Regions from separate parts of the Streptomyces krungchingensis genome, predicted to be linked through region 1. Evidence: riboswitches for the same ligand, from Rfam matches in the RefSeq annotation. Region 1 holds a riboswitch; each other region holds the start of a gene.
The links. Region 1 has a riboswitch for cyclic di-AMP ahead of ACSYGO_RS28125 (C40 family peptidase). Riboswitches for the same ligand answer to the same signal wherever they lie in the genome.

Region 1 (7,454 bases):
CAACACCCTTGCCCCGCGACCACCCGCGCTCTCGCGCGTCCGGGCCCGCTTCCCCGAGGCACGGCCGACGACGCCGCGAGGCCGTACGCCCGGCCAGGCGCTCTCCCTCCCAGGCGTCCCGCGGGCGGACCGGGCCCGCGGGCCTGTCGAGCGACAGGCCCCACGGGCTCCCGGCTACTAGAGCTTCTCCACCGGCGCGTACCGCAGCAGCAGCCGCTTCGGCTTCGCCTCGCCGAAGTCGACCGTCGCCTCGGCGTTCGCGCCCGTCCCCTTCACACCGACGACGGTGCCGAGGCCGAACTGGTCGTGCGTGACCCGGTCCCCGACGGCCAGCGAGACCACCGGCTTCTCCGAGATCCCACGCCCCGTCGCGAACCCGGACGCCCCGGAGGCCGCGGACCGCGAACGGGAGGACGACAGCGAGGCGGCGATCCCCGACGTCGGACCGGAGGACACGGGAGACGTCGCCCCGGTGCGCTTCCAGTCCAGATGCGTGGCCGGGATCTCCTCAAGGAACCGGGACGGCGGGTTGTACGAGGGCTGGCCCCACGCGCTGCGCATCGACGACCGCGTGAGGTAGAGCCGCTCCCGCGCGCGCGTGATGCCGACGTACGCCAGGCGCCGCTCCTCCTCCAGCTCCTTGACCTGTCCCAGCGCGCGCATGTGCGGGAAGACGCCGTCCTCCATGCCGGTCAGGAAGACCACGGGGAATTCGAGGCCCTTGGCGGTGTGCAGGGTCATCAGGGTGATGACGCCGTTGCCGTCCTCCTCGTCCGGGATCTGGTCGGAGTCGGCGACGAGCGCGACCCGCTCCAGGAACTCGGAGAGGCCGGCCGCGGCCTCGCCCTCACCGGACTCCTGCTCGAACTCCAGGGCCACGGCGGCGAGTTCCTGGAGGTTCTCGATCCGTGTCTCGTCCTGCGGGTCGGTCGAGGCCTGCAACTCGGCGAGGTAGCCGGTGCGTTCGAGGACCGCCTCCAGGACGGTGGCCGGGCCGGCACCCGACTCGACGATCGTCCGGAGGTCCTCCATCAGCGTGTTGAACCGCTTGACCGCGTTCGTCGAGCGGGCCGCCATCCCGTACGCCTCGTCCACGCGGCGCAGCGCCTGCGGGAAGCTGATCTTCTCGCGCTGCGACAGGGCGTCGATCATCGCTTCGGCGCGCTCGCCGATGCCGCGCTTGGGAACGTTCAGGATGCGGCGCAGCGGGACCGAGTCCTCGGGGTTGGACAGCACCCTGAGGTACGCGAGGACGTCCCGGACCTCCTTGCGCTCGTAGAAGCGGACGCCGCCGACGACCTTGTAGGGCAGGCCGACGCGGATGAAGACCTCTTCGAAGACACGGGACTGCGCGTTGGTGCGGTAGAAGACGGCGACGTCGCCCGCCTTCGCCTCGCCCGCGTCGGTGAGACGGTCTATCTCGTCGGCGACGAACTGGGCCTCGTCGTGCTCCGTGTCGGCCACGTAGCCGGTGATGTTGGAACCGGCGCCCGCGTTGGTCCACAGATTCTTCGGGCGCCGTGATTCATTGCGCTCGATGACCGCGTTGGCCGCGGAGAGGATCGTCTGGGTGGAGCGGTAGTTCTGTTCGAGCAGGATCGTCGTCGCGTCCGTGTAGTCCTCCTCGAACTGGAGGATGTTGCGGATGGTCGCGCCGCGGAAGGCGTAGATCGACTGGTCGGCGTCACCCACGACGCACAGCTCGCCGGGGTCGCTGTCGGCCGGCCCCACCAGCTCCCTGACCAGGGCGTACTGCGCGTGGTTCGTGTCCTGGTACTCGTCGACCAGGACGTGGCGGAAGCGGCGGCGGTAGTGCTCGGCGACGTCCGGGAAGGCGCGCAGCAGATTGACCGTCGTCATGATCAGGTCGTCGAAGTCGAGCGCGTTGGCCTCGCGCAGGCGCGACTGGTAGAGCGCGTAGGCCTGGGCGAGGGTCTTCTCGAAACCGTCGGCGGCCTGGTTCGCGAAGTCCTCCTCGTCGATCAGCTCGTTCTTCAGGTTCGAGATCTTGGCGCTGAAGGACTTCGGCGGGAAGCGCTTGGGGTCGAGGTCCAGGTCGCGGCAGACCAGGGCCATCAGACGCTTGCTGTCGGCGGCGTCGTAGATCGAGAAGGACGACGTGAAGCCGAGCTTCTTGCTCTCGCGGCGCAGGATGCGGACACAGGCGCTGTGGAAGGTCATCACCCACATCGCGTTGGCGCGCGGGCCGACGAGCTGCTCGACGCGCTCCTTCATCTCGCCCGCGGCCTTGTTCGTGAAGGTGATCGCGAGGATCTGGCCGGGGTGGACGTGCCGCTCGGCCAGCAGATGGGCGATCCGGTGGGTGAGCACACGGGTCTTGCCCGAGCCCGCGCCGGCCACGATGAGCAGCGGGGAGCCGGAGTGGACGACGGCGGCGCGCTGGTTCTCGTTCAGTCCGTCGAGCAGCGTCGCCGGGTCCAGGGCGGGGCGGTGCGCGCCGTCGCGGTAGTACGCGTCCCTGGCCGTGGGCACGTCGAAGCGGCCGCCGAACAGGTCGTCCGGAATCGGCTCCGGCGCCTCGTCCTCGGGCGGCGGCGGGGGCTCTTCCTCGTGGGCCCCGGAGGGCTTGAGGTCCGCCAGGAAGCTGTCGTCAAAGAGGCTGCTCATCGCTCTCCGAGTCTAGGCCGCCCCACCGACAACCGGCTGCCGCCCCGGAAAGTCCGCCCCGATCGGGGTGCCCGTCCGTCTCCGCGGCGCCCGTGGAGGCCGATGATCTTCCCGTACGGGCCTGTGCGAGCCCGGCCCCTCCCTGGCCAGCTCCCGGGCCGACGAACCCCGTCCCGCGCCCACCCGGCTCCGCGAGCCCCTCGCGCCGCCCGCGGCTCCGTGAGCCCCGTGCGCCGCCCGCGCGGACTCCGCGAGCCCCATGCCCTGCTCCGGCGGCCCCTCTCCGCCGTCCCCGCCCTCTCCGCCCTCTCCGCCGCCTCCACCGTGACCCACGTCACCCTCAAAGCCCGCGCGGCGCGCCCCGCACCCCCACCGAGACCCCTCCATCTCCGTCACCCTCCAGAGCGTCCGGGCCACGATCGGTGAGAGTGGCGCTTTTCATGGCCAAGGTCACGAAAATGTATCGGGCATATCGCACATCAACCTTCACAGAGGCCACACGAATTGGCTAGCGTGCCGCACAGGCCGCTCGACCCCCACCGGCGAACGTCGCCGGGCCGTGCGGCCTCCGCCGAATTCGGCCTGCCCTCGCGGCGACCGGAACCGGGGACCCACCGACCTTGGGGTGAATCGGTCCAACTGCCTTGTGGGGCAAGGACCGTAGGGCAAACCTTCCGGATCCACCCGCCCGAACCCGACAGCTAACTCGGTAGGCGGATGACGGAAGGAGTCGCCTCTCTTGGCGTCGCACCGCAAATGGCGTCCCGCGGGTTCGCGTATGGCAGGCATACGTACCCCCGCTCTCGCGACGGCCGCCCTCACCTCCGTGGCCCTGCTCTCCCAGACGGCGAACGCGTCCCCCTCCGCCGAGCCCAAGCCGAGCCTCGAAGAAGTCGAGAAGAAGGTCAACGACCTCTACCACCAGGCCGAGACGGCCACCGAGAAGTACAACGCGACCAGGGAGAAGACGGCCAAGCAGCAGGAGCGCGTCGACACCCTGCGCGACGACGTCGCCAAGCGCACCGAGAAGCTCAACTCCGCGCGTGAGGAACTGGGTTCGTTCGCGGCCGCGCAGTACCGCACCGGGGCCGCCGCCCCCGACACCGCGACCCTCCTGCTCGCCGACGACCCGCAGGACTACTTCGACCAGACTCAGCTGATGAACCGTCTGACCACTCGCCAGAAGGCGGCCGTCGACGACTACATCACCGAGCAGGCCGCCACCACGAAGAAGCGCGCGGAGGCCGCCAAGAGCCTGGAGACGCTGTCCTCCTCGCAGGACGCGCTCAAGAAGTCCAAGGCCGACGTCCAGAGCAAGCTCACCGAGGCGCGCGACCTGCTCTCGAAGCTGACCGCGGAGGAGAAGGCCCGGCTCGCCGCGATCGAGAAGAAGAAGCAGGAGGAGGCCGCGCGCAAGGCCGCGGAACTGGCGAAGCAGCAGGCCGCCGCCGAGGCCGCGAAGAAGGCGGCGGCCGCGCAGGAGTCGTCGTCCAGCGACACCAGCACCGGCTCGACGGGCTCCACGGGCTCCACCGGCTCGACGGGTTCCACCGGCTCGACGTCCACGGGCTCGACGTCCACGGCGAAGGCGGACAAGGCGGTCGCCTTCGCCCGCGCCCAGATCGGCAAGCCGTACGTGTGGGGCGCCACCGGACCGGACTCGTACGACTGCTCGGGCTTCACGCAGGCCGCCTGGAAGGCCGCCGGGGTCTCGCTCCCGCGCGTCACCTACGACCAGGTGAACGCGGGCACGACCGTCTCCCTCTCCGACGCGAAGCCGGGTGACCTGGTGTTCTTCTACGACGACATCAGCCACGTCGGCCTCTACATCGGCAACGGCATGATGATCCACGCGCCGAAGCCGGGCGCGTACGTGCGCGAGGAGTCGATCTACTACGACGGCACGTCGGCGATCCACAGCGTGGTGCGCCCGGCGTAGGCCCTCCCGCGGACGGCGCTTCCTGCCGGGCACGCGCGCGCGGGGCATATCGGGCACCCCGCGCGCGTGCCCCACGGGCAACTCGCCCGTCGGTCCATAGCATCGTCGGCATGCCAGCCCTCTCCCAGCTCCGCGCCTGGTGGGCGGAGCACCCGCCCGCCGCCGGTGCCGCCGTGATGGCCACGGGCATCGTCTCGGTCGGGCTGCACATGGCCGACCACGAGACGCTGTCCCGTATCGCGCTGGTCCTGGCCTGCGTGGCCTGGGTCGGGCTCGCCGCGGACTTCGTCCTGCGGCTGCTGCGGGAACGGCCGCGCTGGGTGGGAGAGGCGTACACGCCGGCCGCGCTCACCGCCGTCGCGGCCACCACCGTGATCGGGACACGCCTGTCCCTCCTGGGGTGGCAGGTCGCCGCGGAGGCCCTGCTCGCCCTGTCGGCCGTGCTCTGGCCCGTGCTGCTGTGGTGCGTCGTACGCCACTGGAAGCACCGGATGCCGGGAGGCGTGTTCCTCGTGTGCGTGGCCACGCAGGGGCTCGCGGTACTGGCCGCCACGCTCGCCGCGGCCGTCGGCCCGGAGTGGCTCGCGCACGCCGCGCTCGTGCTGTTCTGGCTCGGACTCGCGCTGTACGTGGTGGCGTACACGCACTTCGACACCCGCGAGGTGGCGCGGGGGGCCGGGGACCAGTGGGTGGCCGGCGGCGCGCTCGCCATCTCGGCGCTGGCCGGGGCCAAGCTCGTCGCGGCGCACCACGTGAACCCGTACCTGTGGAACGACGACGACCAGAGCGTCCTGCGCACCGCGACCGTCGCCGTGCTCGTCCTCGCGGTCGCCTGGTACTGCGTCCTCGTCGTCGCGGAACTGATCTGGCCGCGCCCGCGCTACGACGTACGACGCTGGGCGACGGTCTTCCCGATGGGGATGACGGCGGTGGCCACCCTGACCACGTCGTCCGCGCTCGGCCACCCCTGGCTCAGGGGATGGGGGGACGTGCTGCTGTGGATCGCGGTGGCGGCGTGGCTGGCCGCCGCGGTGGGGGCCGCCCGGTCCGCGGCGGCGTACGAGCGGGCGTGAGCGGACGGCCGACGGCCCTTCGCCGCGCTCAGGCCTTCGCCACGCCCGGGCGCCCGCCCTGCCGAGGCCGCCGCGCTCAGGTCCAGAGGACGGCGATGAAGATGTTGGCCGTCGTCAGCAGGCCGACGAGCCCGAAGAGGCGCTTGTCCACCTGCTCGTCGTCCCGCTTCACGTAGACCAGCCCCAGGATCACGATCAGCAGGGCCAGCTTCACGCCGATCTTGATGTTGTCGACCGGGTTGTCGTCGGCCTGGTTGAGGCCGACCAGCACGACACCGGTGACCAGCATGGTCAGCGCGCCGTGCAGCATCGCGGGGACGAAGCGGGCGGTGCCCCGGCCCATCGCCTTCATCTGGGTGAGGAAGCCACCGAGGAGCGAGGCGATGCCGATGATGTGCAGGCCGACGAAGAGATGGATGAGTACGTCCATGAGGCCGGAGCCTAATCGGACGCCTCTGTCCCGCTTGTCACCGGCCCACCCCGTAGCACCGGAGCACCGCCGGGCGCCCCGGATTCGGCGCTTCGGTCATTGCACCGCGTGAAGTCGGTGACGGCAGGCGGGGATCACGGCCGCATCCGGTCACCGGGCGCTCCAGTCCCGTCAGTTCCGTACATGCTGTTACCAACCCGTCACTCTCAGGTTTAGCGTCCTCCACCAGGTGACCGGCTCCCCAACGCCGTCCGGGCCAGGGACGGCCGTCGGCCACCTCCGCCGAGAAGGTCCGGCGGCGGCTCGTTCCCCCTGTGCGGGCCGCTGCCGGACGCTCGACCGCTTGACCGCGATCCCCTGAGCGGTCGTACGGAAGGATGTGGGCCCTCGTGGCAGCGCACCGCAAGCCCAGACAGCGCTCGCTCGGCGGAAACACGGCCCGCACGGCCGCCACCATCGCTCTCGCCGGGGCGGCCACCGCGACCGGCTTCGACGGGACCGGACACGCCGAGCCCCAACTGTCCCCCGCACAGGTGAAGGCCAAGGTCGACAAGTTGTACGAGGAGGCCGAGGTGGCCACCGAGAAGTACAACGGCGCCAAGGAGAAGGCCGACAAGGCGCAGAGCCGGCTCGACGAACTGCGCGACGAGGTGGCACGCAAGCAGGACCGTCTCAACTCGGCGCGTGAGGCGCTGGGTTCGATGGCCGCGGCGCAGTACCGCAGCGGCGGCCTGGACCCGGCACTGCAACTCGCGCTCTCCGACGATCCCGACCAGTACCTGGAAGGTGCCGCGTTCGCCGAACGGGCGGGCAGCCGGCAGGCCACCGCGGTGTCCCGGGTGCGCAAGCAACTGCGGGAGATCGAGCGGCTGCGCGGCGCCGCGCACGTCGAGGTCGCCTCGCTCAAGTCGCGGCAGGCCGAGCTGAAGCGGCACAAGAAGACCATCAACGGCAAGCTCACCTCGGCGCGGCGGCTGCTGGGACAGCTCAGCGAGGAACAGCGCGCCGCGCTCGGGGACGCGGGCGGCGCCGAACACGCCTCGCGTTCCTCGGCCCGCGACCTGACGCCCGTGACGCCGTCCGGCTCGGTCAAGGCTCCCGACTCCCGTGCCGCGACCGCCGTGTCGTACGCCTACGGAAAGCTCGGCAGCCCCTACGTCTGGGGCGCCACCGGCCCCGACGCCTTCGACTGCTCCGGCCTCATCCAGGCCGCGTACCGCTCCGCGGGCATCTCGCTGCCCCGCACGACGTACGCCCAGATCAACGCCGGCCGACGGGTCTCCCGCTCCGAACTCAGCCCCGGCGATCTCGTGTTCTTCTACTCGGGCATCAGCCACGTGGGCATCTACGTGGGCAACGGGCAGATGATCCACGCGCCGAATCC
Region 2 (7,454 bases), 4.2 Mb from region 1:
AGGCAGGCGCACACCTCGACGTCCTCGTTCTGGCCCTTGATCGCCTTGATGGTGTCGGAGACCCGGTCCACGTCACGGTCCGTCGGACCGCGTCCACTGGCCACCAGACAGACCCGCTTGGCGCCGCCGGCGAGACCCGCCGCCGCGGCCTTCGAGGCCTCGTCGGGCTTGAGCCAGGTGTACTTGAGGATGTCGGCCTTGGAGCCGAGCCGCTGCGAGCAGTACGAGCAGTCCTCCGGACACAGGCCCGATTTGAGGTTGACGAGGTAGTTGAGTTTCACCCGTCGGCCGAACCACTGCCGGCGCACCTTGCCGGCCGCGGCCACCACGTCCAGCACGTCGTCGTCGGAGGTGGCCAGTACGGCCAGCGCCTCGTCGCGGGTCGGCAGCTCGCGCCGAAGCCCCTTGTCCACCAGCGTGTTCAGCAGGTCCATGAGGCCCGATCCTTGCTTATGCGACCACTCCCGGCCAAGGAGAGTTTGCACAACAGAGACGGTTCGACGTGTGGGTATTGCCACACCCTGGCCTGCTGGCCCGGCCGCTAGGGTCTGTGCACTGCCTACAAAACACCCGCCCCTACGGTCCGGAGGACACATGGCGTTCGGCTGGATCGACGAGCAGGCCCGGGCGCGTCGCGCCGCCGGACTCGTCCGCACGCTGCGTCCGCGCCCCGCCGACTCGCCGCTCCTCGACCTCGCGAGCAACGACTACCTCGGACTGGCCCGGCACCCGGAGGTCACCGGGGCGGCGGCGGAGGCCGCGCACCGGTGGGGCGGCGGTGCGACCGGCTCCCGCCTCGTGACGGGCACGACCGAACTGCACGGCGAGCTGGAACGCGAACTGGCCGACTTCTGCGGCTTCGAGTCCGCCCTGGTCTTCTCGTCCGGCTACGCGGCCAATCTCGCCGCCGTCACCGCCCTCGCACCGCACGGCTCACTCGTCGTCTCCGACTCGGGCAACCACGCCTCGCTGATCGACGGCTGCCGGCTCGCCCGGGGCACCACGCAGGTGGTCGGGCACGCCGACCCCGACGCGGTGCGCAAGGCGCTCGGCACCCACCAGGGGCCCGCCGTCGTCGTCTCGGACACGGTCTTCTCGGTCGACGGGGACGCCGCTCCGCTGGCCCAACTCGCGGACGCCTGCCGGGAGTACGGGGCCGGACTGGTCGTCGACGACGCGCACGGACTCGGTGTCCTGGGCGACGGCGGCAGGGGCGCGCCGCACGCGGCGGGGCTCGCGGGAGCGCCGGACGTCGTCGTGACGGTCACGCTCTCGAAGTCGTTCGGGAGCCAGGGCGGCGCGGTCCTCGGCCCGGCTGCCGTCATCGACCACATGGTCAACGCGGCCCGTACGTTCATCTTCGACACGGGTCTCGCACCCGCCGCGGCCGGAGCCGCTCTGGGGGCTCTGCGGCTGCTGCGCCGGGAGCCGGAACGCGCGCTCCGGGCACGCGCGGTGGCGACGGTCCTGCACACCCGGCTGACGGCCGAGGGGCTCGAAGCCGTACGGCCGGACGCCGCCGTCGTCTCCGTGCGCGCGCCGTCCCCCGAGCGAGCGGTGCGCTGGGCGGCCGACTGCCGCGAGGCGGGGCTCGCCGTCGGGTGCTTCCGTCCCCCGTCCGTGCCCGACGGCATCTCTCGGCTGAGGCTGACCGCTCGCGCGGACCTCACCGAGGAGCAGATCGAGCACGCCGTGAGCGTGATCAGCCGGACGCGGTGATCGCGGTGTGCGGGCGAGGGATCAGCTCAGTCCGCTGATGAAGCCCTCCCAGGCGGCGGGGGCGAACAGCAGGGCGGGTCCCGTCGTGTTCTTGGAGTCGCGCACGGCCACCAGTCCGGACCAGGGGCCCGGGCCGGGCCGTGCCGTCTCGACGCAGTTGTTCATTCCCGTGCTGCGGCTGCTGCGCAGCCACCGGGCGTCGTGGAGTGAGGTACTGGAAGGTACGTTCCGAGGCAGTGCAGACATGGTGCCTCCTTACGCGCCGTCAGCTATCCCGGCGATGTAGTCCAACGATTCCTCGGGCGAAAGGGCGTGGAACTGAAGTGCGTCGAAGGCCTCGCTGTAGGCCTGAAGGTCTTCTTTCCGCTCGAGATAGAGGCTACTCGTCAAGTGGTCGAGAACAACCACATCCAGATCAGTTGTGTTCGAAAATGAGAAGATAACGAAAGGCCCGGTGACGCCGATGTGCGCTCCGGCGGTGAACGGCAGTACTTGAAGCCGCACTTGGGGCAGCGCCGCGGCGTCGCACAACCGCCGCAACTGGTGCGCCATCACCTCGGGTCCGCCGACCTCGCGGCGTAACACCGCCTCGTCCAGGACGGCGTCCAGCTCCAGCGGCGGGCGTGAGCGCAGCACGTCCTGCCGGGCGAGGCGCACCTCGACGAGCGCGTCGAGCTTGCAGTCCTCCAGCCCTTCGACGGCGGCCCGCGTCACGGCGCGCGCGTACTCGGGCGTCTGGAGCAGTCCGGGTACGACGGACGTCTCCAGCGTCCGCATCCCGCGCGCCTGCGACTCCAGACTGATGAAGTCCCGGTACGCCGGCGGCAGCACCCCGCGGTAGGCGTGCCACCAGTGATGCCTGCCGTCGTCCTCGGCGCCCGCCAACACGGTGAGAAGGTCGCGCAGTTCGGGGTCATCGACGGCGTAGACGTCCAGCAGCCGTGTCACGTCCGTGGACTTCACCCCGCTGGTCCCGGTCTCGATCCGGCTCACCTTCGACTGGTGCCAGCCCAGGAGCCGGGCGGCCTCACCGCTCGTGAGGCCCGCGCCGGCGCGCAGCGCGCGCAGTTCGGCACCGAGCTTGCGGCGGCGCACCGCGGGACCGTGCTGCATGGCCGTACTCCTTACTCCTTCCGAGCCACCCAAATACGCTCTGCCGTCGCAGAGTTCACCGCTTCGAGCGACAGATATATGCATATCTTGGTGGATCGCACCCGTGACCGGCCCGGTAATGGCAGTCTGGCGCGAAGCACCAGTCCGGGACCGTACTCGAACCATCCGCTCCGTGTCGGACTCCGGTCCCGTGGGAAAGGGACGACGTCGCCATGGCAGATCACCAGGAAGCATCCGTCACCCTGCCGAGCGATCCCGCCTCGGTCTCCGCGGCCCGCGCGTTCGTCGCCGACGTACTCGTCGAATGGGGTCTGCCGTGCGACTCCGAAGTCGCCGACACCGTAAGGCTCATCGTCTCCGAACTCGCCACCAACGCAGTCCAGCACACGTTCGGGCAGTCGCCCACCTTCACCGTGGACGTCCGGCTGGAACGGGACGAGCAGCTCCGTCTCGGAGTCACCGACAGCCACCCGCGTTTCCCCAAGAGGCTTCCGGCGGCCGTCCAACAGGACAACGGACGCGGCATGGTGATCATCCGTTGGCTGACCGCCGAGTGCGGCGGCAGACTCACCGTCCGGCCCACCCGTGAGGGCGGCAAGACCGTCTCGATCGAACTGCCCTGGACGGCACGGGTCCAGCCGGTGGTGGCCGGGGGCCCGCAAGAGCCCTGAGCGACGGCTCAGTTGTCCGGGCGGTGGCGGCCGGCCCGTTCGAAGGTGCCGCGCAGCAGCGCGCGGAACGCGTCGGCGGCGGGTGACGTCTCGTCGGTCCGGTGGACGACCGAAATCGTACGGCGCAGATCTCCCGGATCCAGCAGGCGCGTCCCCACCGGAGTCGCCGCCGTCCTGGCGACCATCTCCGGCACGACCGCGACCCCGAGCCCGGCGCTCACCAGGGCGCACACGAGCGCGTAGACCGGGGTCTCGACCAGCACCGCGGGGGTGGCACCGGCGCGGGCGAGTGCCGCCTCCACACCCTGCCGGGGCGGATGATCCGGGGCCATGCTGATCAGCGGCTGACCCGCGAGCTCGGCCAGGGGGAGCCGGGCCGAGCCGCCCGCGAGGACGTGCCCGGGGGCGGTCACCAGCACCAGCTCCTCGACCAGCACCGGCTCCAGGCTCACGGACGACGGGACGGCGACGGGGGCCGCCGGCTCGTAGGTGTGCGTCAGGGCCAGGTCGACCTCGCCCGCCGCGACGGCCGCGACCCCGGCGGGCGGCTCGTAGTCGGCGACCGCCAGCTCCACGTCCGGGTAGGTCCGGCGGAAGGCACTCAGCACGGGCGGCAGCAGATGGATGCCCGCCGTCTGGAAGGTGCCGAGCCGCAGTGTGCCGCCGGACAGGCCGGCCAGGTGCGCCAGCTCGTGCCGGGCCCGCTCCATCTCGTCCAGCACCCGGCGCGCCCGCGCCACCAGCAGCTCGCCGGCGCCCGTCAGCCGCGTCCCGCGATGGGACCGGACGAGGAGCGTCGCGCCCGCCTCGCGCTCCAGCTTCGCCAGCTGCTGGGAGAGCGCGGGCGGGGTGTAACCGAGCCGTTCGGCCGCCCGGGTGATCGACCCCGCCTCGGCGACCGCGACCAGCGCCGCGAGCCGCGTCGGGTCGTACATCGGACCACCCCGGACCTCGCCGCGACCGCGCCGGTCTGAACGAATGCTTAAGACCGACCCAGGATATTCGACATACCTGCTGAAGGCCCGGCAGAGGCAGTCTGGGGCCCATGGACGCTCAGCTCATCGCCTTCACAGCAGTCGCCGCGGGCATGGTCGCCGTGCCGGGTGCGGACTTCACCGTCGTGGTGCGCAACGGCCTGGTCTCGCGCCGGGCCGGTCTCGCCAGCGCGCTCGGCATCGTCGGTGGACTGCTCCTGCACACGGCGCTCGCCGTCGCCGGGGTCGCCGCGGTGCTCACCGCCGTGCCGGCGCTCTTCCGGGCACTGCAACTGCTCGGCGGCGTCTACGTCCTCCACCTCGGGGTGCGGACGCTGCGGTCGCTGGGGCGGTCGCGCGAGGAGGCCGCGGAGGGCACCGGGGACGGCGCGCGTCCGTTGCGGCAGGGCTTCGTCACCAACGCGCTCAACCCGAAGGCCCCGATCACGTTCCTCAGCCTGCTGCCGCAGTTCGTGCCGGCGGGCAGTCCCGCGATGCCGCGGACCCTGCTGCTGGCACTGATCGTGGTGGTCCTGGGCCTGGTGTGGTTCCCGGCGGTGGCGCTCCTCGTGGACCGGCTCGGTCGGTGGCTGCGCGCACCGCGCGCCGCACGGGCCGTGGAGGCGGTCACCGGCACGGCCCTGACGGTGCTCGGTCTGGTCCTCGTCCTGGAGCCCCTGAGGAGCTGAGCGCTCGCCTCACGGGCCGGCGCGGCGGCGCCGATCGCGCGGGCGGGACACCGAGCGAACCCTCGCGGTCTCCTGTCGCACGCCCTTCGGTGGCGGCGGCCCCGCGCCGCCACCGAAGGGTGGATCAGCTCACCCGTCCGTACCAGACGCTCCTCGTCCAGATCTTCTGCAGCTTCACGACGTCCCCGGTCTTCGGGGAGTGCCAGATCTTTCCCTTCCCGGCATAGATGCCGACGTGGTACACGCTCCGGCCCGAGTGGAAGAACACCAGGTCTCCGGCCTTGCGGTGCGAGGCCGAGATGTGATGGGTCTTGTTGTACTGCGCCGCGGCCGTTCGAGGGAGCTTCTTGCCCGCCTTCTTGAACGAGTACAGGGTCAGCCCGGAGCAGTCGAAGCGACGCGGTCCGGTGGCCCCCCACTTGTAGGGGGCGCCCTTCTTCGAGGCCGCGACCTGGAGTGCCTTCGTCGCCACGGTGGCCGCCTCGGCGTCGGGAGCGACACCGGGGACCACCAGGGTGCCGCCGACGGCGGCGATGGTCAGAGCCGAGGCCGTACCGGCCCGGGTCCACAGCGACGGGACACGATTGAGCGCAGTCATGCGCAACCCTTCGTCAGCCGCCTGTGAAGGATGACCTGTCGGATTCGGGCTGGCGAAGTAGCCCGGCCGCGTGTTGCGGCTTCACCCCAAGGACCGCCCGGATCTCTCCGGCGGCCCGTCGTGCTGGGTCCTCCACTCCTGCCGATCCACTTCTGTCGACCGGACATCCGGGCGGCGGCAGGACTCGGCGTCCGCCCGGACCGCCCCGCCGCTGCGGCGGGGGCTTGTCGTCGGAAGGGATCTTCACGCATGAGAGTCGGAAATGCCGAGCGGAACCGGTGATTTGTGGCGTTACTCACCACTCACCCGTTCGGGTGGACACCCCTTTGTTCGGGCGGGTGTTGAGGTGTACGACGACGCCCGTACCTGCAACGGAACGCCAAATTCCGGCTCGTGACCACGCGCGTTGCGCAACTCGGGGGCGTCGTACAAAGGACCCGCAGATACTCCAACGGGGGGTAATCCTTCTGGTCCGTTTGAAACCCGGGCCGGACGTCTCGCCGGTCGGCGTGCGTCGCGGCCCGGGCGTGCGCACCGGTCGCGCGTCAACTTCCGGAGCAGGGCGGCACGGTGACCCGGGACGCGCGCCGCTCGCCGTCGAGCACGCGCAGTGCCCGCGCGAGTGTCGGTGCGTGCACCTCGCTCTCGCCGCGCTGGTGCATCAGGGTCAGCGCGTCGCGCAGTGCGGTCGCCTTGACCACCAGTGCCTGAGCGGCCCTCAGGCCGCGGTAGGTGTCGCCGGGACGGGCCGGGTTGATGCGGCCGAGCAGGTCGACGACGTCGAGGTATCGGTCGATCAACTCGGCCTCGGCGCGCGTGAGCGCGGGGAGGGGCGGCAGTTCCGGTGGGAGCATCGGCCGGTCACCTCCCGCCGGGCGTGCTGCGCGAGCCCTTGCGGCTCGGGATGATCCGGTCGACCAGTCCGTACGCCACCGCCGCCGGTGCGTCGAGGATCTTGTCGCGTTCGATGTCGGCTGCGACCCGCTCCGGGCTCTGGCCCGTGTGCCGGACGAGCATCTCCTCCAGCAGTCCGCGGGTGCGGATCAACTCCTCGGCCTGGATGGCCAGATCACTTGCCTGGCCCTGGACCGGTTCGGGCAACGAGGGCTGGTGGATGAGGACGCGGGCACCCGGAAGGGCGAACCGCTTGCCCGGTGTGCCGCCGGCGAGCAGCACGGCCGCGGCCGACGCGGCCTGTCCGAGGCAGGTCGTCTCCACGTCGCAGGTGACGAACTGCATCGTGTCGTAGATCGCGGTCATCGCGCTGAATGAGCCGCCCGGGGAGTTGATGTACAGCGAGATGTCCTGGTCCGGGGCCAGATATTCGAGATGCATGAACTGCGCCATCACGTCGTTCGCCGACGTGTCGTCGATCGGCGTCCCGAGGAACACGATCCGCTCGTCGAGCAGCTTCGAGTACGGATCCAGGGTCCGGTGTCCCGCGCTGGTGCGTTCGGTGAACTCGGGCAGGACGTAGCGGGCGGACGGTTCGGACATGGTGCGCGCCTCCTCTGGGGGACTCTGTAAAAAATGTACAGGACGTACAGGTCTTGTCGATGGGTACTCGCTGACAGCGAAAAGGCCCGCGGGAGGCGCCCGGGGGAGTGCACGCGAAGGTCTCGACGGAGTACGCGGGAAGGGCTCGGCGGATTGCACGAGTGGGGCCCCGGGGGTGTACGGGAGCGGCCGG
Region 3 (7,454 bases), 1.6 Mb from region 1:
GGGACCGTCCGTCCGCCCCGGCCGCCGGTCGGTCCCGGCACCCCCGGGCGCTGCGGATACCGTCGGGGAGTGACCGAGCCCCACGCCTCCGCCAGCCCCGCCCCCGAACTCTTCACCTGGGAGTTCGCGACCGACCCCTACCCGGCGTACGCCTGGCTCCGAGAGCACGCCCCGGTGCACCGGACCCGGCTGCCCAGCGGGGTGGAGGCCTGGCTCGTCACCCGGTACGCGGACGCCCGCCAGGCGCTCGCCGACCAGCGGCTGTCCAAGAACCCCGCCCATCACGACGAACCCGCCCACGCCAAGGGGAAGACGGGCATCCCGGGCGAGCGCAAGGCCGAGCTGATGACCCATCTGCTGAACATCGACCCGCCGGACCACACCCGGCTGCGGCGGCTGGTCAGCAAGGCGTTCACCCCGCGCAGGGTGGCCGAGTTCGCGCCGCGTGTGCAGGAACTGACCGACCGGCTGATCGACCGGTTCGCGGGCGAGGGCTCCGCGGACCTCATCCACGACTTCGCGTTCCCGCTGCCCATCTACGCCATCTGCGACCTGCTCGGCGTCCCCCGCGAGGACCAGGACGACTTCCGGGACTGGGCGGGCATGATGATCCGGCACGGCGGGGGGCCGAGGGGCGGGGTGGCGCGGTCCGTCAAGAAGATGCGCGGCTATCTGGCCGAACTCATCCACCGCAAGCGGGAGGCGCTGCCCGAGCACCCCGCACCCGGCGAGGACCTCATCTCCGGACTCATCCGTGCCTCCGACCACGGCGAGCACCTCACCGAGAACGAGGCCGCCGCGATGGCGTTCATCCTGCTCTTCGCGGGATTCGAGACGACGGTCAACCTCATCGGCAACGGCACCTACGCCCTCCTCACCCACCCCGGGCAGCGGGCCCGCCTCCAGACCTCCCTCGCCGCGGGGGAGAAGGGGCTGCTGGAGACCGGGGTCGAGGAACTCCTGCGCTACGACGGGCCGGTCGAACTCGCCACCTGGCGGTTCGCCACGGAGTCCGTGCGGATCGGCGGACAGGACATCGCGCCCGGCGACCCCGTCCTCGTCGTCCTGGCGGCTGCGGACCGTGACCCCGCACGGTTCGAACAGCCGGACACGCTCGACCTGTCCCGGCGTGACAACCAACACCTCGGGTACGGCCACGGCCTGCACTACTGTCTCGGCGCGCCGCTCGCCCGTCTGGAGGGGCAGACCGCGCTCGCCACGCTCCTCACCCGCCTGCCCGATCTGCAACTCGCGGTGGATCCTGCCGATTTGCGTTGGCGTGGCGGGCTCATTATGCGTGGATTGCGCACCCTTCCGGTGGAGTTCACGCCGATCAGGTAGGCATGCCGCGGAACGGCGTCCTGGTGGGCGGTGGGTGACGGTCCGTCATATCTGTGATCTTCACGTGATCTGCGCTGCATCGACTTGTGACAAGCGTTCGAGTACGGATACGTTCACCCAGCAACGCGGCCCATCTGTCGCTGTAGCCGCTGTAGTCACCTGCTGTCACGCGAAAGGCTTCCGCATGCTCTCCGGGAACGGCCGTCACCGTCGCCCCCGTCAGGCCCCGGCCCTCATCGTCGCCGCAGGAGTGACCGGATCGGCCATCGCGATCCCGTTGCTCGGTGCCACCAGCGCGAGCGCCGCCGACGGCACCACGTGGGACCGGGTCGCGGAGTGCGAGAGCGGCGGCGCCTGGAGCGCCGACAACGGCAACGGCTACTACGGCGGCCTCCAGTTGACCCAGGACAACTGGGAGAGGTACGGCGGTCTCGCCTACGCCCCGAGCGCCGACCAGGCCAGCCGCTCGCAGCAGATAGCCATCGCCGAGAAGGTCCTCGACGGCGAGGGGCTCGCCGCCTGGCCGACCTGCGGGCCGCTCTCCGGGCTCAGCAAGCACTCCGGTGACGTCGAGGTCGACACGGGCCTGGGCAACGGCTCCTCGGACGAGGGCGGTTCTTCGGACTCGTCCGGTTCGTCCTCTTCATCTGATTCTTCCGACTCCTCCTTCTCGTCCGGTTCGTCGTCCCTGACCGACACCTCGCGCGAGGGCGGGAACTCCACCAAGTCCGACACCTCGTCCGACGAGGACTCCCAGGGCTCCCAGGACTCGGACCGCTCGGACCGGGCGACGCCGAAGAGCGATGAATCGGACAAGTCGGGCCGGAACGACGAGTCTTCGGAGGCGTCCGAGGGAGGCACGGCCGGAGCCGGCCGCCACCGCGGCGACAGCGCCGACGAGGACGCGACGGAGGACGCGGGCGACGCCCGCAAGGACGCCGCTCCGGGACGGCACGCCTCCCGCGACTCGGGTCCCTCGCGCGAAACGGCCGACGGCTCCTACACCGTGCGCGACGGCGACAGCCTCTCGACGATCGCCGACACCCTCGACCTGCCGGGCGGATGGTCCGGGCTGTACGACGCGAACAAGAAGACCGTGGGCGCCGACCCCGACCTCATCCTCCCCGGTCAGAGCCTTGCAGTTGATGCCGAATCGGGCGAAAAGTAGCGGGAGTTCGCGTCATGGTTCGCCGCGGAATGTCCGGTTTGGTGCGAGTGAGAGATGAGTCTCAGAGGCCCTGATCGTCTTTGGAATTCCGTCGGCCGCATGCCTACGGTCGTGATCGCTCGCCACAGCGGGCCCCGACGGTCGCAACGCCGAATCCTGCCGACGGCCGTACGGGAACAGTCGACGCGTCAAGCGCCGTGGGCAGGAGCGGGGGACCCAAGGTAAGTGCCGCGACCGGTAGTTGAACCGGGAGCGGCTAGGGGTGGAGCCGAGCGCCGAGCGCACGGCCGGGCACTCACCCGCCCGAACCCGACAGCTCACCTCGCAGGCGTCGGTGAGGGGATCCTCCATGCTGTTTTCCGACAAGGGCAAGCACCGTCGTCCGTCCAAGGCCGCACGTGTCGCCACCCTCGCCGGTGTCACCGGTGTCGCCATCGCCGCCCCGCTGATGGCCGCCGGCAACGCCTCCGCCGCCACCGCGTCCGAGTGGGACGCCGTCGCCCAGTGCGAGGCCGGCGGCAACTGGGCCATCAACACCGGCAACGGCTACTACGGCGGGCTGCAGTTCGCCGCCTCCACCTGGGCCGCGTACGGCGGCACCGCCTACGCCTCCACCGCCGACAAGGCCTCCAAGGCCCAGCAGATAGCCATCGGCGAGAAGGTCCTCGCCGCGCAGGGCAAGGGTGCCTGGCCGAACTGCGGCACGGGCCTGTCGAGCACCCCGTACAACGGCGGCACCGCCGACTCCGCGTCGAGCACCCCGAGCACCACCACCCGTACGACGGAGCAGCCCGCCTCGCGTTCCGCCGAGCGCCCGGCCGCCGAGAAGACCGTCACCACCCCGACCGGCGAGAAGGTCAAGAAGGGTGACGGCGAGTACAAGGTCGTCAAGGGCGACACCCTCAGCTCCATCGCCGAGAAGAAGCACGTCAAGGGTGGCTGGCAGCAGCTGTTCAAGCTGAACAAGGACATCGTCGACGACGCCGACTTCATCTTCCCGGGCCAGCAGCTGCACCTCGGCTGATCGGCCCTCGCGCGGCGGCCTCTCCCCCCACGGGCCTGCGTGCGTCCGTCCGCGTCCGCAGCCCCCACCTGCGGCCGCGCCCCCACCGGCCGTGCGCGGTCCGGACCGGCGTCCACGCCGTCCGGTCCGGCCCCGCACCGCCGGCCGCGGTCCGGCACCGGCCCCGAAAGGCCTCGGCCGGTCCATGGCCCTCCCCTGGAAGGGGTCTCCGTAGCGGAGGCCTCGTGAGGGTCCCCCCGTCCCCACGGGCTCCCCGCCCCGGCACGTGTTCCCCCGCACGCGCCGGGGCGGGGCTTTTCGTGCGGGGCGGTATTCATGTACGGGGCAGGTTTTTGTTCCGTTCGGAAACAATTTACGCTCGGTTCTGCTCAAGGGGTGGTCGTCAGGCTGGCCGATCCCCCCGAGGCGGTTAGGCTCATGTCGCGAAGCCGTCCCAGGCTCCGCGCCGTGCCGGGCCCGGTGTCCGGCGTACCCGCGTCACATCCCAGAAGGAGATGATCGTGCCGTCCATCGACGTCGTCGTAGCCCGGGAAATCCTGGACTCCCGAGGCAACCCCACGGTCGAGGTCGAGGTCGGCCTCGACGACGGCAGCACCGGTCGTGCCGCCGTCCCGTCCGGCGCCTCCACCGGTGCCTTCGAGGCCATCGAGCTCCGCGACGGTGACCCCAACCGCTACCAGGGCAAGGGTGTCGAGAAGGCCGTCCTCGCCGTCATCGAGCAGATCGGCCCGGAGCTCGTCGGCTACGACGCCACCGAGCAGCGCCTGATCGACCAGGCGATGTTCGACCTGGACGCCACCGACAACAAGGGCTCGCTCGGCGCCAACGCCATCCTCGGCGTCTCCCTCGCCGTCGCGCACGCCGCCTCCGAGGCGTCCGACCTCCCCCTCTTCCGCTACCTGGGCGGCCCGAACGCGCACCTGCTGCCCGTTCCGATGATGAACATCCTGAACGGCGGCTCGCACGCCGACTCCAACGTGGACATCCAGGAGTTCATGATCGCCCCGATCGGCGCGGAGTCCTTCTCCGAGGCCCTGCGCTGGGGTGCCGAGGTCTACCACACCCTCAAGAAGGTGCTGAAGACCAAGGGCCTGTCCACCGGCCTCGGCGACGAGGGCGGCTTCGCCCCGAACCTGGAGTCGAACCGCGCCGCGCTCGACCTCATCCTCGAGGCCATCAAGCAGGCCGGTTACATCCCGGGCGAGCAGATCGCGCTCGCGCTCGACGTCGCCGCGTCCGAGTTCTACAAGGACGGCAAGTACGAGTTCGAGGGCAAGTCCCGCTCGGCCGCCGAGATGACCGAGTACTACGAGGAGCTCGTCTCCGCGTACCCGCTGGTCTCCATCGAGGACCCGCTGTACGAGGACGACTGGGCCGGCTGGAACGTCATCACCGAGAAGCTGGGCGACAAGGTCCAGATCGTCGGCGACGACCTCTTCGTCACCAACCCGGAGCGCCTGGCCCGCGGCATCGAGGAGGGCTCCGCCAACGCCCTGCTCGTCAAGGTCAACCAGATCGGCTCGCTGACCGAGACCCTGGACGCCGTCGAGATGGCCCAGCGCAACGGCTTCAAGTGCATGATGTCCCACCGCTCCGGCGAGACCGAGGACGTCACGATCGCCGACCTCGCGGTCGCCGTGAACTGCGGTCAGATCAAGACCGGCGCCCCGGCCCGCTCGGACCGCGTCGCCAAGTACAACCAGCTGCTGCGCATCGAGGAGATCCTCGACGACGCCGCGGTGTACGCCGGCCGCAGCGCCTTCCCCCGCTTCAAGGGCTGAGTCGCACTGGCTTAGGAAGCGTCGTACGTACGTCCCCGTACTCGGTCCCGTACCGTGTGCGGGGACGTACGCACGTGACGGGCCGGCGGACGCGCAAGCACCGGGGAGGCGGGATACATGGCCGTGAAGGACCGGGACCGGTTCTCCACCGCGACCAGGCTGCGGCTGCTCGGTGAGCAGACGGCGGCCCGGGTGTACCGCTCGCAGACGAAGCGGCAGGCCCGTCGTTCCCGGCTGACCGGCCGGGCCGCGCTGCTCGCCCTCGTCCTGTGCTCCCTGATCGTCGCGCTCGCGTACCCGATAAGGCAGTACGTCTCCCAGCGCGCCGAGATCGCCGACGTGGAGCGGCAGCGGGAGCAGGCCCGGCAGCGGGTCGAGCAGCTGCGCGACCTCAAGGCACGCTGGCAGGACGACGCGTACGCCGAACAGCAGATCCGGGACCGGCTGCACTACGTGATGCCCGGCGAGACCGGCTACATCGTCGTCGACCCGGACGCGGCGAAGCAGTCCCGCGCCGACCGGCGGGCGGCACCGCGCCCCTGGTACGCCAACGTCTGGGACGGCGTGGACAAGTCCGACGCCGCCGACAAGTGAACTGACCAGAAAGACATGTGACACACGGCATGGAAACGCCACCGCCGCCCACCCCGCGCACCGAACCGACCGACGCGGACGTCGAGGCCTTCAAGCAGCAGCTCGGCCGGCCGCCGCGCGGACTGCGCGCGATCGCGCACCGGTGCCCGTGCGGGCAGCCGGACGTCGTCGAGACGGCGCCGCGTCTTCCCGACGGGACACCGTTCCCCACGACGTACTACCTGACGTGCCCGCGGGCCGCGTCCGCCATCGGGACGCTGGAGGCCAACGGGGTCATGAAGGAGATGACCGAACGGCTGGCGACCGACCCGGAGCTGGCCGCCGCGTACCGTGCCGCGCACGAGGACTACATCGCGCGCCGCGACTCCATCGAGGTGCTGGAGGGCTTCCCCAGCGCGGGCGGCATGCCGGACCGGGTGAAGTGCCTCCACGTGCTGGTGGCGCACTCGCTGGCCGCCGGGCCGGGTGTGAACCCCCTCGGGGACGAGGCGATCGCCATGCTCCCGGAGTGGTGGAGCAAGGGGGCCTGTGTGGTCCTGCCGGACGGGGACCAGGACTGACGAGCCGCGGGTGACGGGAGCGGCCGCCCTCGGGCCGCCGCCCCGCGTCCCCGCACCCTTCGCCCCGGGACCGACCTGCCCCGGGCCCGCGCCCGCGTACCGGGGGACCGCCCTTCGGGGAGGAGCCGGTCCGGGACGGCCGGCGGCGGGGACGACCACGACAGGAGACCAGAGACCATGACCAGGGTCGCCGCCATCGACTGCGGCACCAACTCCATCAGGCTGCTCGTCGCCGACGCGGATCCGCACACCGGTGAACTCGTCGAGCTGGACCGCCGGATGACGATCGTGCGGCTCGGACAGGGCGTCGACCGCACCGGACGGCTCGCCCCGGAGGCGCTGGAGCGGACCTTCGCGGCCTGCCGGGACTACGCGGCGCTCATCAAGGAGCTCGGCGCGCAGCGACTGCGCTTCGTGGCGACCTCGGCCTCCCGGGACGCCGAGAACCGGGACGAGTTCGTGCGCGGGGTGCTGGAGATCCTCGGGGTCGAGCCGGAGGTCATCACCGGGGACCAGGAGGCGGAGTTCTCCTTCACCGGGGCGACCAAGGAGCTGACGGGACGCGACGACCTCGCCCGGCCCTTCCTCGTCGTGGACATCGGCGGCGGCTCCACCGAGCTGGTGGTGGGCGAGGAACACGTGCGCGCGGCCCGCTCGGTGGACATCGGCTGCGTACGCATGACGGAGCGGCACCTCGTGCACGAGGGCGCGGTCAGCGATCCGCCGACGCCCGCCCAGGTCGAGGCGATCCGCGCCGACATCGAGGCCGCGCTGGACCTCGCGGAGCGCACCGTGCCCCTGCGCGAGGCGCACACGCTCGTCGGGCTGGCCGGATCGGTGACCACGGTGTCGGCGATCGCCCAGAACCTCCCCGAGTACGACTCCGCGGCGATCCACCACTCCCGGGTCTCCTACGACAAGGTCCGTGAGATCACCGAGTGGCTGCTCGCCTCCACGCACGCCGAGCGGGCCGCGATCCCCTCGAT
Region 4 (7,454 bases), 1.1 Mb from region 1:
ACCACAAGCGGCGGCTGATCCAGCCCGAGTTCCTCAGCCTGGTGGCGACCCGCCTCAAGCCGGGGGCGATCGTGCACTGCGCGACCGACTGGGAGCCCTACGCCGAGCAGATGCTCGAAGTGCTGAGCGCGCACCCCGACTTCGAGAACACCCGGCCCGACGGCGGTTACGCGCCACGTCCCGGCTTCCGGCCGCTGACCCGTTTCGAGGGCCAGGGACTGGACAAGGGTCATGTGGTGAACGACCTCCTCTTCCGGCGCGTACTGCAGCTCGAAGAACACCCGGACCAGCAGTCCGCCGACGGCTGAAGGGCCGCTGAAGCCCCGGGAGCCACCCGGGCGTCCCTTCGGTGTCCGCGCGGGTGCCCCGGGCGGCACCAGGCACCGTCGCGGACCGTGCCCCTCCCTCGTTAGGGTCGATGCCGTGGCCACCTGCCCCCCGTACCCGACGTACCCGACACACCCCGGCGGTCCCGCCGGCGGTGGGCTGCGGCACGCGCACTGGTGGCAGCGCCGATGGGTCCGGTACGGCGCGCTGATCACCCTGCTCGCGATGTCGGGGCTCGTGATCCTGGCGCTCGTCCGCGAGCAGACCGGCACCGAGGGGTTTCTGGTCGGTCTCGGTCTCGCCGTGTTCCCCGTACCGCTCCTCGTCGCCGCGTTCCGCTGGCTGGACCGTGTCGAACCGGGCCCCTGGCGCAATCTGATCTTCTCGTTCGCCTGGGGCGCCTGCGCCGCCGCGCTCATAGCGATCGTCGCCAACAGCTTCGCGACCAGATGGATAGCGACCTCGACCGCGGACCCGTCGAGCGCCGACACGCTCGGCGCGACCGTCATAGCGCCGATCGTCGAGGAATCCGCGAAGGCGGCCGCCGTGCTGCTGGTCTTCCTCTTCCGCAGACGGGACTTCACCGGGATCGTCGACGGGGTCGTGATAGCCGGGATCACGGCCACCGGCTTCGCGTTCACCGAGAACATCCTCTACCTCGGCACCGCGTTCGGAACCGACCAGCTCAGCGGGGAGCGGGGGCTCGCCTCCCTCACCGCCGCGACCTTCTTCGTCCGCGTGGTCATGTCACCGTTCGCGCATCCGCTGTTCACCGTGCTGACCGGCATCGGGTTCGGCGTCGCGGCGCTGTCCGCGGAACGCCAGCAGCTGCGCCGCGTGCTGCTGCCCTTCGGCGGGCTGCTGCTCGCCATGGGCATGCACTCCGTGTGGAACGGCTCCTCGACGTTCGGGGAGTACGGGTTCTTCGCGGTGTACGCCGCGTTCATGGTGCCCGCGTTCGGACTGCTGACCTGGCTGGTCGTCTGGACGCGGCAGCGTGAACTGCGCACCGTGCGCACGGAGCTTCCGGCGTACGCCGTCGCCGGGTGGCTGACCCCGGTCGAACCCCATGTGCTCGGCTCCATGCGCGCGCGGCGGCTCGCCCGCGAGTACGCGGGGCATCACGGCGGGAAGGCCGCGGCGCGCTCGGTCGCGGAGTACGAGGCGTACGCGACCTCGCTCGCGTTCCTGCGTCACCGGGGCCGCCGCGGCCGGGCCGGCGCCGACTTCGTCGTGCGGGAACGGGAGTTGCTCGACGAGCTGTGGCGGCGCAGGGAGATCGCCCGGCCCGCCCTGGCGTACGCGGCACGGGCGGTCGCGCCGCGGATTCCGGCACCGCCGTGGCCCGCCCACGCGAGCGGGTACGGCCGCGGGTACGCCTGGGCGTACGGGCAGCCCCCGGAGCGACCGCAGGGACAGCCGCACGGGAACCCGTACGGCCCGGTGGCCCCGAACCCCGCCTACAACCCGTACCGCACCTAGCTGTATTGATCACGAGCGTTGTTGACACTGACGGGGCTTGATCAACAACGCTGCGGGCCAATACACCTAGCGGCTGCTCCCCTCGGGCAGAGGCCTTCGCCGGGCCGCCGTCGGCGTCAGGCGGACGCCTTCGTCAGCTTCGCCAGCTCCCCTTCCGTGAGGACCAGGTCCGCCACGCCCAGCAGCGCCGGGAGCTGCTCGACCGTGCGGGCGGAGGCGATGGGGGCCGCGACCGTCGGCTGGGCGGCCAGCCAGGCCAGGGCCACCGTGGCGACCGGTGCGCCGTGCGCCTCGGCGACCTCGTCGAGGGCGGCCAGGACGCGGATGCCGCGTTCGGTGTCGAGGTGCTTGCCCGCCCCGGCGGCGCGGGCCGAGTCGACGCTCACGCCCGGGCGGTACTTGCCCGTGAGGAAGCCGGACGCGAGGGCGAAGTACGGGACGGCGGCGAGGCCGGCGCGGGAGGCGACGTCGTGCAGGGGTCCCTCGTACGTCTCGCGCGAGACGAGGTTGTAGTGGGGCTGGAGGGCGACATAGCGCGCGAGGCCCTCGCGGTCGGAGAACTCCAGGGACTCGCGGAGCCGCTCGGGGGAGATGTTGGACGCGGCGATGTGCCGCACCTTGCCCGCCCGCACCAGTTCGTCGAGCGCGCCGATGATCTCCTCGACCGGCACCTCCGGCTTGTCGAAGTGCGTGTAGTACAGGTCGATGTGGTCGGTGCCGAGGCGGCGCAGGGACGCGTCGGCCGCCGCCTTGATGTTGGCACCGGACAGGCCCGGGTACCGGGGGTGCTGGCTGACCTTGGTGGCGAGGACGACGTCGGCGCGGTTGCCGCGCTTCTTCAGCCACGAGCCGATGAGGGTCTCGGACTCGCCGCCCTCGTTGCCGTCGACCCACGCCGAGTAGGAGTCGGCGGTGTCGATGAAGTTGCCGCCGGCGGCGGTGTACGCGTCGAGCACGGCGAAGGAGTGCGCTTCGTCGGCGGTCCAGCCGAAGACGTTGCCCCCGAGGGCGAGCGGGAAGACCTCGAGGTCGGACGGACCGAGCTTGTGGAGAGGAGTCATACCTCGCCCCAACACCCGTACCGGATGGGTGTATTCCGCATGCATCCGAGGACACCCGAATGCACCTGACCGGCAGCCCTGACGTCGGGGGGTTGTCGTCAGGACCGCCGGAGACCGTTGCCGCTGAGGAAGCGAAGCCGCCTCGGCGGAGGGTGTGTGGTCGCGCCTCAGGAGTGGAGTCCCTCGCACCGGGGCCAGGACCCTCGGCTCGGGACGAAGCCCGTGGACCCGGGGCGCGAGGCCCTGGGGTCGGGCGGAGACCCTCGGCCCAGGGTCGTATCCCTGAGCGCAAGGGTGAAGGCCCTTGTGCCAGGGGAGATCCCCCGGCACAAGGGTGGAGCACCACAGCCAGGGGTCGGACCCCTCGGCACGCGTGCGGAAACCCTCAGCCCGGAGCCGGAGCCCCTCGGCGCAAGGGTGGAGACGGTCGGCTCAGGGGGTGAGGCCCTTGCCGCGCAGCCAGGCCATCGGGTCGATGGAGTCGCCTCCGCCGGGGTGCACTTCCAGGTGCAGGTGCGGTCCGGTGACGTTGCCCGTCGCGCCCACGCGCCCGATCACTTCGCCGGTGGTGACCTTCTGCCCGGCGGTGACACTGATCGACGACTGGTGGCAGAACCACAGCTCCGTGCCGTCGTCGAGGGTGAGGACCGTGCGGTAGCCGTACGCGCCGGCCCAGCCGGCCTCCGTGATGGTGCCGCCGTGGATCGCCTTGATGAGCGTCCCGGTGGGCGCCGCGAAGTCGAGGCCGGTGTGGTACCCGGAGGACCACATGGAGCCGGCGTCACCGAAGGTGGAGGTCAGCGTGTACGAGGAGGTGGGCAGCGAGTAGCTCTTGGCGAGCTCGGCCAGGCGCTCCGCCTCGGCCTTGGCCTTGGCCTCCTCCTCCGCCTTCTTCTTGGCGGCGGCGGCCTTGGCCTCGGCGGCGTCCTGCTGCTTGGCGGCGGTCTCGGCGGCCTGCTTCGCGGCGGCGGTCTCGGCGGCCTCCTGGGCCGCGTTGTCGACCTGGTCCTGCTGCGACTCGGCCTGCTGCATGATGCGGGCCCGCAGCGCCTCACCGGCGTCGGCGCTGCCCTGCGCGGCGTCCGCGCTGGTCAGCCCTGCGGTGGTGAGAGGAGTGTCGGAGCCCTTGGGCGCGCTGGACTCGCCGCCGTCGGAGATCAGGGCCTTGGCGGACTCGGTGACCGAGGAGAGGTCGGGCAGGGAGATCGAGACCGGCGGTTTGCCGGGCGCCGCGGTGGCCATGCCACCCGCGCCGACGGCGGCTATCACACCGACACCGAGGACGGTGGAGCTGCGGGCGAGTCCTCCGCCGCGCTGCTTGCTGACGCGGTGCCGGCCGCGGACGGGACGGACGGAATCCGCGGTGGGATTCCACTCCTCCCAGGGGCCCTCGTCGTTGCCGTACGCGTAGCCGATGGACTGGGTTTCGTCCGGCGCGAACGAGGTTGGCTGGGCAGGCCGGTTGGACGCCACGTGGGCGCGCTCCTTTCCTTCCTTCTCGCCTACCGGGTTAGCTGACGGGTTCGGAGCAGGAAGGTCTCCTACGCGCGTCCCTCACGGAAATGACCGCGAAGAACGCCCGATTCACCCCAAGTTGGTGGTTCCCCGGTTCCCTTGCGGGATTCGGCGCGTGCGCACGGAGCCGCCTCTTGTGACGGCTGGGACGACCGCGCTGCGTTATCGAACGTTAATAGACGCAGGCACCGGATTCCAAGCCGTTCGGGTTGATCGTTAACGCTTTTGGCCTGGACTTTGGGGGCACCGCTGCCGGAAACCGGGCGAGTTGACCGCACCTCGTAAACACGCCCTTCTCTGATGGTGCGTCAGTTGTTATGCGGAGGGGTACGGTCCGGTCACCCCGGGTGACAACGATCAAGGGCGTCGCACGGCGAGCAGCGCCATGTCGTCCGTCGTGCCGCCTCCCGCGTGCCGCCGGACCTCCTCGGCCAGGACGGTCAACAGGGCGTCGGGACCCGGGAACACGCGTCCGGCGAGACGCGCCGCCGGGTCGTAGAAGTCCCCGCGCCTGTCGCGCGCCTCGGACAGACCGTCGGTGTAGAGGAGCAGCGTCGCCCCGTGCGGGAACTTCTCGCACACCGCGCGGTCGGGCCAGCTGCCCAACTCGCTCATCCCGAGCGGCAGCGCCGAAGGACCGCCGTCGAGCGTGACGAGCGTGCCGTCGGCGTGCAGCAGCAGGGGCGGCGGATGACCGCGGTTGAGGATCCGCACGGCGCATTCGCCGTGCGGGACCTCCGCGAGCACGGCCGTGGTGAAGCCCTCGAAGGCGTCGAGGCCTTCCCGCCGGGTGCCCTCACGCGCCAGCGCCCGCTCCAGACGGCCGGCGACCGCCTCCAGGGTCGCCTCCTGCTCGGCCGCCTCCCGGAACGCGCCGATCACGACGGCGACGGCGGCCACCGCGCCCATGCCCTTGCCGCGCACGTCGCCCACGACCAGGCGTACGCCGTGCGGCGAGTCCTGCACCGCGTACAGGTCGCCGCCGATGAACGCGTCGGCCTGCGCCGCCTCGTAGCGGGCGGCGACCTCCAGGCCGCCGATCCGCTCGGCCGGTTCCGGCAGCACCGCGCGCTGCGCGGACTCGGAGACCTCCCGGACCGAGGCGAGCCGTTCGTCGCTGCGGCGCACGAGGACGTTGATGAGCGCGGCCAGGGCGGCGGCGGTCGCCACGGTGACGACTTCCGTGACCGCGTCGACGTGCAAGACGATCCCGAGCCTGAGGTGCACCGCGAGGACGGCGGCGACGGCCACCAGGCCGGTGAGCGCCGTGCACAGCAGCGTGTAGAGCGGCGCGGCCACCAGCGGGTCGGCCGTGAAGAAGGGGGCGGCGGTGAACTCCGCCGGGGTCAGGTAGTCGTAGAGGACCCCGGCGACGACGAACAGCACGGGCAGCACCCGGACGAAGGTCCGCATGGAGGAGACCCCGCGCTCCCCGGTGCCCGCCGGGCGGGGCCGCGGGGTGTCCCCGAGGCCGGGGTCGGGCACGGGGTCGCCGGGCAGCCGTCCACCGGACCGGTCGTACGGGCCCGTGGCCGCTCGCCGCTCGCTTCCTGGTCGCCCCACCCGTCCAGATTTCCCGGCCCGGGGGCGGGCAGCGACCGGTGTGGACCGACCGGGGGAACGCGCCAGGTCGTGCCCGGCCGCCACCTGGGGGCGCGGGGCGAGGACGAGGGGAAAGGCCGAGGAGCGGGAAAGGGCCGGAGGAAAGACCAAGGGCCGGACTCGTCATGTCGAGTCCGGCCCTTGTTTCAGTAGCGGGGACAGGATTTGAACCTGCGACCTCTGGGTTATGAGCCCAGCGAGCTACCGAGCTGCTCCACCCCGCGTCGGTGAAACCAGTGTACGCCATCCGCGGGACCCGAAGCACACACGTTTCCCCGCGCCGCCGCCCGGCGTGTCGCGCTGGCCCCGGGACTATCCGAGCAGGTGCCGGTTGGGCGCCTTCGCCCGCTCCTCGAACTCCGGCAGTTCGAGGACGTCGACGCCCGCGGCGGTGAGCAGCCCGCTCCCGTCGGCCTCCGTGACGAACGTGTCGGGCTCGCGCCACGCGGTGACCACACGCCGCACCCCGGCGTCGAGGATCAGCCGGGCGCAGGGGGCGGGCCGGGAGGCGCGTCGGGCGCACGGCTCCAGGCTGCTGTACACGGTGGCGGCGGCCAGCCGGGGGTCGGCGGGGTCGATCTTGACGAGCGCGGCCTCCTCGGCGTGCACGACGGGGTCGTCGCCCTCCCGGGAGTGACCGCGGGCCAGCTCGGTGCCGTCGGCCGCGACCACCACCGCGCCCACACTGAACGCCGTCTCCGAGGGCGGGCACTGCGCGGCCAGCTCGCAGGCGAGGGCCAGCCACTGCCGGTCCGCGGCACCGGCGAGCTCCCCGGTGCCGGGTGCCGTGGGGACGTACCGGATGAGGACGACGTCTCCGACGGCCCGCGTCTCCACGAGACGCATCCGCCCGGGGGGATACGCGCCCGGGCCGAACAGCCGCGGCGCGTCCGGCTGGCCCACGAAGAGCGGTGCGACGGCGAGTTGCAGCTCGTCCGCGAGCCCTTCCCGCATCAGCTGGGTGTGGACCCGCCCGCCCCCCTCGACCATGAGGCGGCGCACGCCCCGGACGTCGTGCAGGTGCTCCAGCAGCGCGCGCCAGTCGAGCTCGGGGCCGGTGGAGACGATGTCGATGCCGAGGTGGTCGAGTCCGCGCAGGGCCTCGGCCGCCCGGACCGCCCCCTTGTCGGTCGTGTAGACGGCCTTCTCGCCACCGGTGTGCCAGAACTGCGCCGCCGGGTCCAGGTCGCCGGATCCGCTGACGGTGACCTTCAGCGGGTACTCCGGGCGTCCCGCGGCGACGCGTGCCGCGCGGCGCTCGGTCGAGTTGACCAGGAGGCGCGGGTTGTCCGCGCGGATCGTGCCGGCTCCGACCAGGATCGCGTCGCTGGACGCCCGCACCTCGTCGACCCGGTCGAAGTCGGCCGCTCCCGAGAGCAGCAGCCGCTCGGGGCCGGTGTCGTCCAGGAAGCCGTCGAGGGAGACGGCGGCGGACAGCAGGACGTAGGGATGGGGCATGGGAGGCGC

Region 2: it holds a riboswitch for cyclic di-AMP, as region 1 does, so the genes downstream of both, ACSYGO_RS09825 (C40 family peptidase) here and ACSYGO_RS28125 (C40 family peptidase) in region 1, are expected to answer to the same signal.
Region 3: it holds a riboswitch for cyclic di-AMP, as region 1 does, so the genes downstream of both, ACSYGO_RS20925 (transglycosylase family protein) here and ACSYGO_RS28125 (C40 family peptidase) in region 1, are expected to answer to the same signal.
Region 4: it holds a riboswitch for cyclic di-AMP, as region 1 does, so the genes downstream of both, ACSYGO_RS23245 (M23 family metallopeptidase) here and ACSYGO_RS28125 (C40 family peptidase) in region 1, are expected to answer to the same signal.

Annotation. Positions count from the first base shown of each region.
Region 1 covers NZ_JBPUKY010000001.1:6,365,838-6,373,291, reverse strand. The annotation lists gene pcrA (DNA helicase PcrA) at 178-2,628, opposite strand; cyclic di-AMP (ydaO/yuaA leader) riboswitch at 3,188-3,359, shown strand; gene ACSYGO_RS28125 (C40 family peptidase) at 3,368-4,567, shown strand; gene ACSYGO_RS28120 (tellurite resistance/C4-dicarboxylate transporter family protein) at 4,678-5,640, shown strand; gene ACSYGO_RS28115 (hypothetical protein) at 5,717-6,070, opposite strand; gene ACSYGO_RS28110 (C40 family peptidase) at 6,460-7,454, shown strand, end outside.
Region 2 covers NZ_JBPUKY010000001.1:2,194,698-2,202,151, reverse strand. The annotation lists gene bioB (biotin synthase BioB) at 1-434, opposite strand, end outside; gene ACSYGO_RS09855 (8-amino-7-oxononanoate synthase) at 595-1,719, shown strand; gene ACSYGO_RS09850 (DUF397 domain-containing protein) at 1,741-1,965, opposite strand; gene ACSYGO_RS09845 (helix-turn-helix domain-containing protein) at 1,975-2,832, opposite strand; gene ACSYGO_RS09840 (ATP-binding protein) at 3,045-3,503, shown strand; gene ACSYGO_RS09835 (LysR family transcriptional regulator) at 3,512-4,438, opposite strand; gene ACSYGO_RS09830 (LysE family translocator) at 4,549-5,166, shown strand; gene ACSYGO_RS09825 (C40 family peptidase) at 5,291-5,764, opposite strand; cyclic di-AMP (ydaO/yuaA leader) riboswitch at 5,768-5,932, opposite strand; gene ACSYGO_RS09820 (hypothetical protein) at 6,310-6,618, opposite strand; gene ACSYGO_RS09815 (ATP-dependent Clp protease proteolytic subunit) at 6,626-7,261, opposite strand.
Region 3 covers NZ_JBPUKY010000001.1:4,753,354-4,760,807, reverse strand. The annotation lists gene ACSYGO_RS20935 (cytochrome P450 family protein) at 70-1,341, shown strand; gene ACSYGO_RS20930 (transglycosylase family protein) at 1,526-2,509, shown strand; cyclic di-AMP (ydaO/yuaA leader) riboswitch at 2,693-2,855, shown strand; gene ACSYGO_RS20925 (transglycosylase family protein) at 2,859-3,533, shown strand; gene eno (phosphopyruvate hydratase) at 4,028-5,314, shown strand; gene ACSYGO_RS20915 (FtsB family cell division protein) at 5,432-5,908, shown strand; gene ACSYGO_RS20910 (DUF501 domain-containing protein) at 5,938-6,468, shown strand; gene ACSYGO_RS20905 (Ppx/GppA phosphatase family protein) at 6,646-7,454, shown strand, end outside.
Region 4 covers NZ_JBPUKY010000001.1:5,290,067-5,297,520, forward strand. The annotation lists gene trmB (tRNA (guanosine(46)-N7)-methyltransferase TrmB) at 1-308, shown strand, start outside; gene ACSYGO_RS23235 (PrsW family intramembrane metalloprotease) at 424-1,809, shown strand; gene ACSYGO_RS23240 (aldo/keto reductase) at 1,926-2,870, opposite strand; gene ACSYGO_RS23245 (M23 family metallopeptidase) at 3,303-4,343, opposite strand; cyclic di-AMP (ydaO/yuaA leader) riboswitch at 4,355-4,509, opposite strand; gene ACSYGO_RS23250 (PP2C family protein-serine/threonine phosphatase) at 4,743-5,948, opposite strand; tRNA gene ACSYGO_RS23255 (tRNA-Met) at 6,138-6,211, opposite strand; gene ACSYGO_RS23260 (dihydrofolate reductase family protein) at 6,300-7,445, opposite strand.